2 regions of the Halobacillus sp. Cin3 genome follow, and region 2 is predicted to be linked to the other one. Evidence: riboswitches for the same ligand, from Rfam matches in the RefSeq annotation. Region 2 holds a riboswitch; the other holds the start of a gene.

Region 1 (4,350 bases), on a different contig from region 2:
GCCTCCTTTTACGATGAGCAGCTTTCGCATGCATCAAAGTCTCCGGAACTTGAAGTGGAGCGGGTATAGTAAGTGGTTTTCAGACCGTTTTTCCATGCATCCATATGCAGCGCCAGCAGTTCCTTGGCCTGAATGGTATTTCTGACATACAGGTTGAAGGAAATGGACTGATCAATATATTTCTGGCGGATGCCGTTCTGGCGGATGCTTGCGTGCTGATCCACATCATAAGCGGATGGATAGTACCCGTAGGTTTCATGGTTCAGTTCGGGAGCTGTCACTGGAATTTTATAATTTTTCTTTTCCTCGGAATAGAATTTTTTGAATACCGGATCAATACTTGCTGTACTGCCGGCAATTAAGGAGGTACTGGAGTTCGGCGCCACAGCCATCAAATATCCGTTTCTCATGCCTTGCCGGGAGACTGTCTCCTGCAGGGCTTTCCAGTTCCACGTACCTTCCTGGTCAAACGACCGTTTAACAAAAAATTCTCCGGTTTCCCAGTCGGATCCCTCAAAATATGGATAGCTTCCCTTTTCAGCGGCCAGATCACTGCTTGCTTCAATGGCATGATAGGCTAGCGCTTCGTACACTTCGGATGTATACTCGAGAGCCTCATCTGATTCCCAGTCCAGCTGCTTCTTGGCGAGAAGGTGCGCCCAGCCGAAGGTACCGAGACCGACTCCGCGGTAGGAATGGTTCGTTAACTGCGCTTGAAGGACTGGAATCGTATTTTGTTCAATGACATTATCCAGCATACGAACCTGGATGCTTACGAGGCGCTTCATCACGCCGGCAGGAACGGCACGGCCTAAGTTGACACTGGACAGATTACAGACGACAAAATCTCCCGGGGTTTTTACCGAAATGATTTTTCCGTCTTCGACATACTGTTCCTCCTGCACGGTCGCTTTTTGATTCTGGGCAATTTCTGTACAGAGGTTACTGCAGTAAACCATGCCCTGATGGCTGTTGGGGTTCATACGGTTTACTTCATCCCGGTAGAACATGTAAGGGGTCCCGGTTTCCAGCTGACCGATCATGATCCGCTTCATGATTTCAATGGCGGGCACTTTTTCCCTGGACAAATCAGGGTTTTCGATACAGGCCTGGTATTTTTCCCGGAAAGAGCCGTCTCCTTTATGTTCATCAAAGTGGTCTTCCAGAGAAAAGCCCATAACCGTACGCACCTCATGAGGATCGAATAAATACCAGTCCTCCCGGTTTTCCACGGCTTCCATAAATAAGTCGGGGATGGATACCCCTGTAAATAAATCGTGGGTGCGCTGACGTTCATCCCCATTGTTCAGCCGGCTGTCCAGAAACGGAAAGATATCCTTATGCCATACGTCCAGATAGACGGCGACCGCTCCCTGACGCTGGCCGAGCTGGTCCACGCTGACCGCGGTGTTGTTCAGCTGTTTCATCCATGGAAGGACCCCTGAGGAGACTCCTTTGAATCCACGTATGTCGCTGCCTCGGCTGCGGATTTTTCCTAAGTACACACCGATGCCCCCGCCATGCTTGCTCAAATTGGCGATGTCAGTGTTGCTGTCATAGATGGACTGGAGGGAATCATCGATGGTGTCAATGAAACAGGAGCTTAACTGTCCATATCTTTTTCCGGCGTTGGAAAGGGTCGGCGTAGCAACGGTCATATACAGGTGACTGAGGGCCCAGTACGCTTCTTTCACAAGAGAGAGGCGCTTGCTTTCATTTTCCTGGGCCATTAAAACCATGGCAATAATCATAAAACGCTCTTGAGGGAGCTCAAAAATCTCCCCGGACTTACTTTTTGCCAAATAACGGTCCGACAGCGTTTTCAGACCGATATACGTAAATAAGTGATCGCGTTCCGGTGTGATAACCTGTTCCAGTTCGTCCAGTTCTTCTTTTTTGTAATAGGTGAGCAGCTTGTGTGTGTAAATCTGTTTCTCGATCAGCGTCTCAATCAAGCCATGAAAATTTTGATAGGCCTTCGTTGTGCCGCGGTTCCCGGCAGAGGCTTCGTACATACGGGTAAGCTGAATCCGGCTGGCTGCATAAGTCCAGTCCGGTGCCGCTTCATCTATTTCGGCAAGGCACTTGAGGATAAGAGCATCTGCCTGTTCATCATAGGGTTTGTCTGCGATCTGTGAAGACTGCTGTTCCAAAAAACCGTCCAGAGGAAGCTGAGGGAAATCGTCCCTCCATTGTTTGATTTTGTCCGTCCAGCTTGTCGTCGTTAATGTGGCAGCCATAGTGTCACTCCTTTTTTTTCATAAAAAAAACCGCTCTTTGGGGTGAGCGGATGAAACCATGAAACGAAAAAAAGGAAGAGACAAGGCTCTTTCATTTCATCGCTTCATCTTCTCAATCCCCGAAGAAGTTGAAACTGCGACGAATGAAGACAGGTCTCCTGGCTGACACTCGTTCTTACTCCGGTCCTTCCCGTGCGTGGCACAGTGGTTTTACCGTTTCGCGAGTGCTGACAGTTGCGGGGGCAGCTCCGGTTTTACACCGGATTCCCTATTAAGCCTTGTGGCATCTTCGATTCGTTCATACTATATATGGTGTTTTTGTTAATATTAAATAGCTTATCTTGTGTTTTCATCATAACGTGGGTGGATGAATCATGCAACTCTTTTCTTTTGGGTTGATGGTAGGATTCCCCTTTTTCCGACAAGGGAAACCAGTGAGTGGCGCGGTTTTATATACTATAATAAAAGTTGGAGAAAATTTTTTCGGGAGGGTTCAAAATGAGTGAAACGTTTAACTGGCATAAGGAAGCAGAACGCCAATGGGACAGCCGTTCGGATATGTGGGGAGAAAAGAGCCGCACCATGTGGGAAGAGGGAAGCAGGAAGAGCATTGTCCCTTTTGTGAAAAAATATATGCCGGCTGGGACAATCGCGGACCTTGGCTGTGGAGATGGATATGGTTCCTATTTGTTATCCAAGGAAGGGTATGACGTGACAGGCGTGGACCTCTCCAAAGATATGGTCAACAAGGCCAATCAACGGGTGAACGATCATTCGCAGCTGAGGTTTGTGCAGGGCGATTTGGCGGATCTGCCTTTTGAAGATGAACAGTTTGATGGTGGAATGGCTGTTAACTCACTGGAATGGACAGAAGTGCCTGCAGCGGGTCTGGAGGAAATGAAGCGGGTGCTGAAGCCGGGTGGACGCCTCTGTATCGGGCTTCTCGGTCCCACAGCAATGCCGAGAGTGAACAGCTATCGGAGGCTTTATGGGGAAGAGGTGATCTGCAATACGATGATGCCATGGGAATTACAGCAGCTGGCTGTTGAAAATGGCTGGGAAGTGATAGATGGAGAAGGCGTTTATAAAAGAGGAGTGGAACCTCACCTTATTGCCGATCTTGATGAGGATTTGAAGCAGGCGCTGACATTTATGTGGCTGTTCATTTTGGAGAAAAAATAAACCGGCACCTCTGAAAAGGTGCCGGGAATGTGGACTATAAATGCTCGTCAAAAGAGTTAAGGTTATCTTCGTCCGTTTCATCCCAAAGGAAAACGGCAAGCATCCGGTCCACTTCTGCAAGCTCATGCAGACCGGAATGTGTGGCCAGATTGTTGAAAATCAGTTCCTCTTTGTACTGACCGAAGGGAACAATCTTCTCCAGTCTGCTGACGCTGGAGGAGTGGACGAGTCCATCCCAATGGTCTTCCTCCGGTTCCGTTCCGTTGATGACGCCCGCAATGGCAAGAACTTCAATTTCGGGTGGGAAGTTTTCCTTGTTTTCTTCCATCTGTCGGAGAGCTTCTGAGCCGGGCTGGAGATCTGTGGTCGCCTCCCCGTAGTTGGAGGCAAAGTAGCCTTCCTTTTTAATCCCATTGAACGGACTTGCAATGACGGCCAGTTTTTCAACCTTAGGCGCCGGCAGGTCGGACTCTGACATGAGATACCCGGCAGAAGCCAGGCCGCCCATCGAATGACCGACTAGATTCACCTGCTGGATCTTATGTTCCGTCCGCAGCTTCTTCATCACCTGCTGTAGCCAGTACGTCTGGTCCTGAATGCTTGCCCGGTTGTTTTCGAAAAGTACCTGGACAAATGGGCGTGGTGTATTGGAGAAGTTTCCTTGAATCGATACCATACCGGATGCAGAAACATAGATGGTCATATGTTTTTTCCCCCATTGAAGGTTTTCCATCCGGTCCATCATCGACTGAAAGCTGCGCGGGCCGCCTTTATATCCATGTACAAACAATGTGGGTGTCAGCTCAGAGCGTTCCACAGGTTCAGAGCTGCTTGATTTTGCGCTTATGAAAAATATGAGAAGACCGATAAAAATCGAGCCTATGAAAATGAGGCTCCATTTTTTTGTAAACAGCTGCCGATTCAACAC
Region 2 (9,889 bases):
TCAAACGCGTAATAATTTTAGAACGGCCTTCCCAGTATGGTGACGAAAGCCGGACTCTGCCGGGAATAAAATGGAGAACGTCTATCCTGTAAGATCCCAGCATTTTTTCCAAGCGTTTTAAAAATAGGACTTGCTTTACTTTAGTGAGCATGGTGGACTCCTTTGCGATAGATTGTTTAACATGTTTATGATTAAGTGTATGTAAATTTCCATTATATGACAAGGTAAATTCCTCCTGTTCATGATTAACATAATATGGTTGAAATCAACAGTTTTAGACAGTATCTTTCACCATTTAACAAGATGAAACAAAAACTACCCGGACTTTTATCCTGCCAGGTGCAGCGTGAAAGATTCGTAAAGATAGAGTGAATAAGGTCAATGGGAGGGGATGTTTTTTCATTTGGAAAGATTCCTTGACTATGGCGTGTACCCCACGGTTTATAATAAGTGCAGGAGGGTGTGTCATGTATAAAAGAAGTGAATTCTCAAACCTTACGGGACTCAGCAAGGATACACTCCGGTATTATGCAGAGGTGGGCCTGTTGGAACCGGCTTTTATTCATCCGGAAAACAAGTACAGGTACTATGATGACGGCAGCTATTTTCTCGCTCTTCTGCTTGGTAAACTGCGGAGGTTCGGTTTTTCCATACAGGAAATGAAAACCGTAATGGACGATGAATCCTTTGCCAGTCTTGAAGAATTGTTAGCAGAAAAGAAGAGAAAGATGGAACAGGAGGCCGAAGATATTCAGGCAAGAATTAAGGAACTGGATGCTTTTATCCAATCAGGTAAGGAGGAGAACGAATGATAGAATGGGAAAAAGAAAAAATGATCGACGCTTCTCTTGAGGATGTGTGGGATCTTTTCAAAGATCAAAACATTAAGCGGATCATGCCTAAGGTGGAAGAGCATAAGCTGATTGAAAAAACAGAAACGGAAGCAGGTGCGAAACACCTGCAGACCTACAGAGAAGGGAAGCGTCTCGAAACCTATACTGTAGATACGCTTGTGTATGAGGACAAGCCGGCATTTAAACATAAGAAAATCGCTTTTGTGATCGGCAAAGCTTTTGAAGTAACGGCGTCCTTCCGATTGGAAAAAGTGGATCAGTCGACAACAAGGTTGATATATTCCGGGTCCAATCGTGGGACTAACTTTGTCGGCCGTGCCATGATGAAGCTGGCGAATAAAAAAGGGAATGATAAAGTCGTCCAGGAGTTCGTCGACCGTGTAGAAGAGCAGGCAACGCTGTCCAGCGAATTATGGAAACCGTAAGGTGGAGGACCTGATCATTTATAAGGGCTGGATTGGAAGGGAAGAGACTCATATGTAGTAGAGAAAACAGATTGAACGTCTCACATAACTAATCAATCCTGTTTTACGGGAAAGGAGCGAGTCTATGGAAATCATTACGCTTCCGGAATGGAAGGCAGCCTGCAGGAGATGGGAAGGAGGTTACACAGAACTTTCGGATCTGAAAGGGTTGATTGAGGGTGTAATGGAGGAAATAATAGGAAGAGCTGACCTTGAGTATGTATCTGAACAGTGGGGGTTTTCCTATCATACAAGGACTGATGGATTTGTGCACTATTCAGGGTTTCAGGTTGACGAGTCGGTGGAATTTCCTTCGACGATGAACATTCAAACGATTCCAGAACAAACCTATCTTCACGTGCAGCATATGAAAGGAAAAAGTGTTGCAGACACCTATACAGCTGTCTATCAATGGTTTAAGAATACGGGGAGACAACCTCATCGTGAACCTGATGTGGAGTATTATGATGATCTGCCAATCAAGTTCGAGAAGTACCCGGTGCCAAGGAAAATGGATCATCATGATTTTGATATCTACATCCCACTTCAGCAGCGAGATCATTGATCCGGATCAAAAAAGAAGACCGTCCCAGCTTTAGAAACATTACGTAGAGGTAGCTGTATGTCATCTGGATTGCGAAGGTCCGCATATTGGGAAGAAGTCTGTAGGGAGCACGGCCTCCGTTACCTTTTTCCGGTAGAGATTCCTGACCAAGCAGATCTTCGGATGATGGTGCTTCTTCAGGCATACTTAACGGGCTTTTTTCATAAGATCGGGAATCCAAGTACAAAAAAGCTGCCGGGAACTTTACCGACAGCCTCACCGGCCGCTCTTACGGCCGGTTTTCTTTTAATAAACTTTGTCTCCATTGAAGATGGAGTTTTTCACAATGACATAGTCCACGTGTCGGATGCCATCAAGATCGGTACCGCCCGCATAGCTGATAGCGGACTGAAGATCCTGTTCCATCTCTGTGAGGGTATCTTTCAAATGTCCTTTGTATTCCACGAACATCTTCTTGCCCTCGACGTTCTTCTTTTCTCCTTTTTGATATTCAGAAGCTGAACCAAAATATTCTTTGTATAGTTTCCCACCTTTTTCAACGGTTTCTCCCGGAGATTCTTCGTGACCGGCAAAGAGAGAGCCGATCATTACCATGGAGGCGCCGAAACGGATGGATTTTGCGATATCTCCATGGGTGCGGATTCCGCCGTCGGCAATAACAGGTTTACTGGCTGCCTTTGCACACCAGCGTAAAGCTGCCAGCTGCCACCCACCAGTACCGAAACCGGTTTTGACTTTTGTAATACAAACCTTTCCTGGTCCGATTCCTACTTTAGTGGCATCGGCCCCGGCGTTTTCAAGTTCCCTGACAGCTTCGGGAGTACCGACATTCCCGGCAATAACGAACGTGGATGGGAGGTGGGCTTTGATGTGCTGAATCATATGAATGACAGCGCTGGAATGTCCGTGGGCGATGTCGATCGTAATATAATCCGGAGTCAGATGGCGGGCAGCTAAGGATTCGATAAATTCATATTCGTCTTCCTTCACACCTACACTAATGGAAGAAATCAAACCTCTTTCCTTCATTGTTTCAATAAAACGGGTACGTGTTTCAGGCTGGAAGCGGTGCATAATATAGAAATATCCATTTTCAGCAAGCTTTGTTGCTGTTTCATCATCAATAATGGTCTGCATGTTGGCGGGAACCACAGGCAGCTTGAACGTATGATTTCCAAATTGAACAGAGGTATTGCATTCAGAACGACTATTTACGACACATTTTGCGGGAATTAATTGAACATCTTCATAATCAAATACATTTTCCATCAAAATCACTCCTGAAACACGAATATTTTAGTAATAATTAAATATATTGTTCGTACAATAGTAATTTACATCATTGTGCGCTTCCTGTCAAAGAAAGATTGATTTCCTTTCTATTAAGAGGGAAGCCATTGTAAAAGCCGATTAAAATGATCAAAAAGAAAAACAAAACCCTTGCAAAAGTGAATCATTTTATAGAACATAGGGAAGGATTGTACTTTGAAACAGAAGATGGAGGTTCAAAATGGAGACGACGCAGAATAGAAAAATTATTTTGGCAACGTTTATGATCGGGGCGTTTTTCGCGATTCTCAATGAGACGCTTTTAAACATAGCATTAACAGAACTTATGGATGTTTTCGGCTTAAGTGCTCCGACGGTCCAGTGGATGGCCACGGGCTTCATGTTGGTGATGGGGGTATTGATGCCGATATCCGCCCTCTTGATTCAATGGTTTACCACGAGACAGATGTTTATCGGAGTTATGACGATCTTCTTAATAGGAACGACAATTGCTGCGACCGCATTGAACTTCCCGATGCTTTTAACAGGGCGCATGATTCAGGCGGTTGGAACGGGTTTATTAATACCTGTAATTATGAATGCCCTCCTTTTGCTTTATGAGCCTGCGGTCAGAGGAAGGATTATGGGGACATTCGGACTTGTCATCATGTTCGCTCCAGCGATTGGACCGACATTATCGGGAGTCATTGTCGATTTCCTTGGATGGCGCTGGTTGTTTATTACTGTCATTCCATTTGCCTTGTTTTCCATCGTTTTTGCATGGAAATTCCTTGAGAACGTCGGTGAGATCACACGACCGAAGGCGGACGCACTTTCGATTGTCCTTTCTTCTATAGGAATCGGGGGGATTGTCTATGGATTCAGCAGTGCCGGGGAAACAGAAGCAGGATTCGCCTCACCATTAATCATTGTGATTCTAGCTGTGGCAGTCATCAGCATAGCCTGGTTTGTTTTCCGGCAGCTCCGTTTGGAAGAGCCGCTTCTGGATGTGCGGGTTTTTCAATATCCCAGCTATACTAGAGGCATCTCTATTTTTGTTATTGTCATTATGGCAATGTTCGCTTCCGAAATCGTCATGCCGATGTATCTCCAGGGGCCGCTTGGTTACTCTGCTAAAATCGCCGGACTGCTTTTACTTCCCGGCGCTTTGCTTAATGGGTTAATGTCACCGGTTATGGGGACGTTATTTGACAAAGTCGGCCCGCGGAAGCTGATTATTCCCGGGACTATTGTCCTGACAGGCGTCATGTTCTTCTTCAGCCAAATCACGCCCTCCATCCCGACGTGGAGTTTTGTTCTTGCTTATATACTGCTGATGTTGTCAATTTCAGCCATTATGATGCCTTCCCAGACCAATGCGCTGAATGAGCTGCCGAAGCACTTGTATCCTCATGGAACAGCGATAGCCAATACGCTGCAGCCGATCGGTGGAGCGCTTGGAGTATCCATTTTTGTCAGCATAATGAGCCAGGGGCAGAGAAATTACCTCGATGGAGAACAGGCACAGGAGGGAAGTGCCCTTATGACCGAAGCCATGACCGCCGGCGTCCATCAAGCCTACTGGTTTGCGCTTGCCCTGGGAGTTATCACAGTGGTCATTGCTCTTACGATTAAGCGTGCGGTTTCTCCTGATTACGACAAAGAAACTGAACAGAAACAAGCATAAAAAAGACCCATCCGGATTCCGGATGGGCTTTTTTTATTATAGATTCATCATACGGATGATGAACGACTCCAGAGGTTTTCTGGATTTAATATTTTCGTTGCATTTCCTGCTGTCATAGCAGATATAATTCCCACGGCTTACGCTTTCTTCAGCATCTTTCCCTTTGCTGGTGACCGTAAACAGGCCGACACGCTCCTGTTCATGGCAGAGCGTGCATATGTTTTTCTGCCGGGATGGCAGGTAGTGTCCGTAAAGACCGGTATACCGGCCGTCGACTTTAGTGATGATATATTTCCGATTGGCTGCAGGGTCATTCCATCCCATATAGGACATTTCAGCCCAGTCCATTTCATCGAATTCCGGAACCTGGAGTTTTTTTACTTTAGGAAACAGTAGACTGATTTCTGCGTCAGTCAGCTTCGGGAAAGGAATCACGTAATGCTTCAGTCTGGAAAAATAAAAAATGGCATCCGTTTCTTCCTGCACCTGTTCAATCTGACGGATCAATTCGTGCTGGCCTTCCGTTAACGTTTCAAAAACATCGAGGGCTTTTTCGGAAGAGAGAGAGGTAAGTGCCTGAGTGACCGATGAATCATTGGTCGTCCGGTGGCCGTTCAACAGATTCTGGGTTTCATTCTTTATATAATGGTATTGATCGGAGCGGATAAATGCATCCATGTTCATACCTCCGTTTCTAGTAGGTGTGGTCTTATTATTTCAGAGCCGCTTCATTTCATCAACTTAAAGGCTTTTCATTCACACTGGAATACCCTGTAAGTGTAAGATTCGGGGGCTTTTTCATATTCCCTGATGATTATGGAACGCTAGGATTATGGAAAAAGAGTAAGGAGGGTGACTTATGAATACGGTTATGTACCTTGGAAACGGGATCGTGTTATTTTTTGTTTTATACATGCTGGCCCGGACGCTTGGAAAGAAATTGACATCCCAGATGACGCTTTTCGATTTTATTGCAGGTATAACCTTGGGAAGTATGACAGCGACGACGTTTCTATCTCCAAGTGTGTCCCTTCCGCGTGGCATCCTTGCCCTCGCTTTATTTTCCGGACTGGTTTTTCTTATCGACCATTTGACGTTGAAAAGTCTTTTGATCCGCCGGATTTTCAATAGTGAAGCAAGCATGCTCATGAAAGATGGGCGGATTCAGATGGAAGAAATGAAAAAAGTACGTTTTACAGTGGATGAACTCATTGCAGAGTTAAGGAAGAAAGGTGTCTTCAGCTTCAGTCAGGTGGAGGCAGCTGTACTCGAAACCGACGGGACTGTAAGTGTATTGAGGAAAGCGGACGCTTCTCCGGTCACCCCCGCACAGATGAACCTTGTCACTCAAACCATTTCTTCTCCCTACCTTGTGATCACTGATGGAAAAGTTGTCAAAAAACAGCTGCAGCAGAGCGGTTTCAGCGAACAATGGCTTCAGGAGCAGGTGAAAACGGCGGGGTATGTTTCTTTTAAGGAAATTTCAGCCTGTCAAATTCATCAGGATGGATCCCTGTACCTTTCGGGAAAGTAATCGACGGTCCTCCCAACTATAGACCCAATCCTTCGACAACATCTGGAATAAAAATGCAGAAAATGAGGATTTTATGTTTAAGAGTAGGTAGGGTGGGTTATTAACTTGTAGGTGGAAAATAGTGGGTTGTGTCAGCTTTTGGATCATACATACATAGGAAACTCACCGTAGAAGCCAATATGAAACGGGAGTGTTTGGATGAAGAAAAAGTTTTTGAGTACGATGATGGCCGGTGCTGTAATGTTTGCGTTACCTCTTCAAGCCGCTGCGGCTGACATGAGTGCGGAAGACATCTTGAAAAAATCGAATGAAGCGATGATGGATCTGGACAGCTATACGATCCATACGTCTTCTGATCAGAAAGTACCTGGTATGGAGGGTGGAGAAAACTCAGAAGTGACATCTGAATCAAAAGCGGATGTCATGCTTGATCCTCTTAAAATGCATATGACGACGACCATTGCCGGTCAGGAAACGGAATCATATTTGACTGAAGATGGGTATTACGTACAGATGCCTGAGGAAGGCTGGGTAAAAATGTCCGGAGATCTTGGAAATCTTCAAAAATCCATGATGGCAGAAGGCCAGATGTCCCAAGCCATGCCGCTTGCCTCGGACATGACCGTCAGTGAGGAAGATGACGCTTATGTTCTGACCTATGAAGGTGACGGCGAAAAACTATTGAAAATGTCCACGCAAATGCTTCAATCTTCCGGCAGTCAGCAGGATTCGGAGCAGTCTGCTGAAATGCAGAAGATGATTGAGCAGTTGATGGAGAAAGTTGAAATTGAAGATTTCTCCTATCAAGTAACCATTGATAAGGAAAACCATTATATGACAGGTATGATGATGGATATGAAACTGACGTTTGAGGACAGCAGTGAATCTATAACCATCAGTCAGACATCTGATGTCACTCTTTCCAATTTCAATGGAGTAGGCTCTATCGAAATTCCTCAGGAAGTCCTGGATGCCCAGACACTCGAAGAGACTGCCGGTGGTGAGCTTCCAGACACATCTTCCCATGAACCGGTTTACGCATTAGCAGGCGCACTTGCTGCCGCTGCTGCCGGAGCCGTCCTTTTGTACAGAAGAAAAGAGACAGCATAAGAAGGAGATAGAGAAGCCGCACAGCGGCTTCTCCCTTTCTTTATTAATGAAAAGGAGGTTTTTTCGTGAATAAATTTCTTATTGGGATCATAACCATCGGGCTTTCCATCTCTCTGTTTTATGGACTTCAATGGTGGAATGCTGCCGGTGCAGTAGAGAAGGTCTCCCAAGAAGAAATCAGTACATGGGAGGAAGCTTCCACGGAAATAAATGAAAGGGCGGTCATGGATGGGCCGGACCGTAAAACGGCCGGGGAAGAAAAGGTATACAGTGAGCAAGTATCTACATATGAAAAAGGAGAACAGATGGGAAGGTTAATCATCCCGATGCTTAACAAAGGATACACCACTTACTGGGGAGCAGATGAGGATTCACTGAAGCGAGGCGTCGGCATGTATGTGAGTGAGTGGACCACCACTCCTGATGAAAAAGGGCATACCGTGTTAAGCGGGCACCGGGAGACGGTTTTTACGAACCTGGGCGATATCAAGCAAGGAGATTCCCTTTTTTATGAGTATGAACAAAAGCGTTATGAATACAAAGTAGAGAAGACCTGGATTACCGATGCAGACGACCGCTCTGTCATTGTGGATAAGAAGGAGCCGACATTGACATTGACTACCTGTTATCCGTTTAATTTTGTTGGAGATGCGCCGGAAAGGTATATTATTCAAGCTTCTTTGGTGCACGTTAGTGAAATGGACGGATCATGACAAGAACAGGATGGACAGCTTTGAAAGGCAGGTTGGGTTCAATAAAGTCCGACGGAAAAAAAGAAAATGGGAGCAATTTAGTCAAATTTCGTTTACAATAGAATTGAATTACATATTGGAAAAGCAGGCGCAATTGAACGACTCAATTGCTTAATAGGGAAGCTGGTGTAATTCCAGCACGGTCCCGCCACTGTAACAGAGAGAGACCCGCATGATCCACTGTACGCGAAATCGTATGGGAAGGAGCGGGGCTTGTTGACCTGAAGTCAGGAGACCTGCCTGCTTTAAACACCAAAAAAACCTACGCGGATAGGAGGGTGTGTCGAAAGATTAGAAGAGACCCGTCTGCGGTGTTTTCTAATGGTGCACATCTTTTCCGGGGATGTGTTTTTTTGTGTTCCAAGGAATAAGGGGAGGAATAAAGATGGAACATTTATGGAGAAAGCTGCTGGCTGTGTTATTTGTCATCGGTCTATTGGCAGGGTGTGCTTCAGGTGGAAATGAGGAGGCAGAGTCTTCCGATGACCAGTCTGAACAAACGACAGAAGAAAACGAAACGTCCGGAGATGAGGGTTCTTTTCCATTGATCTTAACGGATGCTATGGATAATGAAGTAACCATAGAAGAAGAACCGGATCAAATCATCAGTACAATTCCAAGCAATGGGGAAATCCTGTTTGCACTTGGCTTGAACGAGGAAGTGGTCGGGGTTAGTGATTTCGCCAATTACCCGGAAGAAGCTGCCAAAAAGGAAAAAATTGGAGGTCAGGATTTGAATGTAGAGAAAATCCTTTCTCTTGAGCCGGACGTAGTCCTTGCTCATGCTTCCGGAGCGCATACTTCCCAAGAAGCCCTTCAGCAGATTCGTGATGCTGGGATTGCCGTTTATGTCGTCCAGGATGCTTCTTCGTTCGATACGGTCTATGAAACGATTGCCACGATTGGAGATATTACCGCAACTAGCGAAAAAGCTTCAGACATCGTCTCTGGTATGCAGAACGACTTGAAAGCGGTCGAAGAAAAGGCGGCTGCAATTGCTGAGGAAGACAAAAAAGATGTATTTGTGGAAGTGTCACCGGAACCTGAAATCTACACAGGTGGACAAGGGACATTTTTGAATGAAATGCTGGCTGTTATTCAGGCGGAAAATGTCGTCGGGGATCAGGAAGGCTGGTTCAAAATGAATAATGAAGCGATCGTTGAACTGCAGCCGGAGGTCATCATTACGACGTATGGCTATTACACAGAAGATCCTCAAGGCAGTGTGTTAAGCCGGGATGGCTGGGACACCGTACCTGCTGTTGAGGATGAACAGGTCTATGATGTTCATTCCGACCTTGTCACACGTCCGGGTCCACGTTTAGTTGAAGGGGTTCAGGAACTTGCAGAAGCCGTTTATCCAGACGTTTTTAGCGAATAAGACCACTCATTATACTGGTAGTGTCTTGTTTTTAGTTTTCAGCATTTTTCTTGGGACGTCCCTAGGCAGTGTCCCGATTTCCTTCGAAGCGATTGCCCGCATCATCGGCGGGCAGCTGCTTCCATTTTCACATATGTCTGAAGGGACAGATCCTACTCTGCAGGCGATTATTCTGCAGATCCGGCTGCCGAGGGTCGTTCTTGCAGGGTTGGTAGGCGGCGCACTGGCTGTATCAGGGGCTGCTTTTCAAGGGCTGCTAAAAAACCCACTCGC

What was found. Region 2 has a riboswitch for cobalamin ahead of QMA39_RS05310 (ABC transporter substrate-binding protein). Riboswitches for the same ligand answer to the same signal wherever they lie in the genome.
Region 1: linked by a shared signal. The riboswitch ahead of QMA39_RS17045 (ribonucleoside-diphosphate reductase subunit alpha) and the one ahead of QMA39_RS05310 (ABC transporter substrate-binding protein) in region 2 are both predicted to bind cobalamin.

Annotation. Positions count from the first base shown of each region.
Region 1 covers NZ_CAMZMV010000006.1:71,348-75,697, reverse strand. The annotation lists gene QMA39_RS17045 (ribonucleoside-diphosphate reductase subunit alpha) at 9-2,240, opposite strand; cobalamin riboswitch at 2,371-2,546, opposite strand; gene QMA39_RS17040 (class I SAM-dependent methyltransferase) at 2,739-3,422, shown strand; gene QMA39_RS17035 (alpha/beta hydrolase) at 3,457-4,347, opposite strand.
Region 2 covers NZ_CAMZMV010000001.1:982,140-992,028, reverse strand. The annotation lists gene QMA39_RS05360 (hypothetical protein) at 1-223, opposite strand, end outside; gene QMA39_RS05355 (MerR family transcriptional regulator) at 468-812, shown strand; gene QMA39_RS05350 (SRPBCC family protein) at 809-1,279, shown strand; gene QMA39_RS05345 (effector binding domain-containing protein) at 1,404-1,883, shown strand; gene guaC (GMP reductase) at 2,169-3,152, opposite strand; gene QMA39_RS05335 (MDR family MFS transporter) at 3,394-4,839, shown strand; gene QMA39_RS05330 (elongation factor G-binding protein) at 4,876-5,517, opposite strand; gene QMA39_RS05325 (DUF421 domain-containing protein) at 5,699-6,373, shown strand; gene QMA39_RS05320 (DUF6612 family protein) at 6,572-7,483, shown strand; gene QMA39_RS05315 (class D sortase) at 7,549-8,196, shown strand; cobalamin riboswitch at 8,305-8,494, shown strand; gene QMA39_RS05310 (ABC transporter substrate-binding protein) at 8,621-9,616, shown strand; gene QMA39_RS05305 (iron ABC transporter permease) at 9,579-9,889, shown strand, end outside.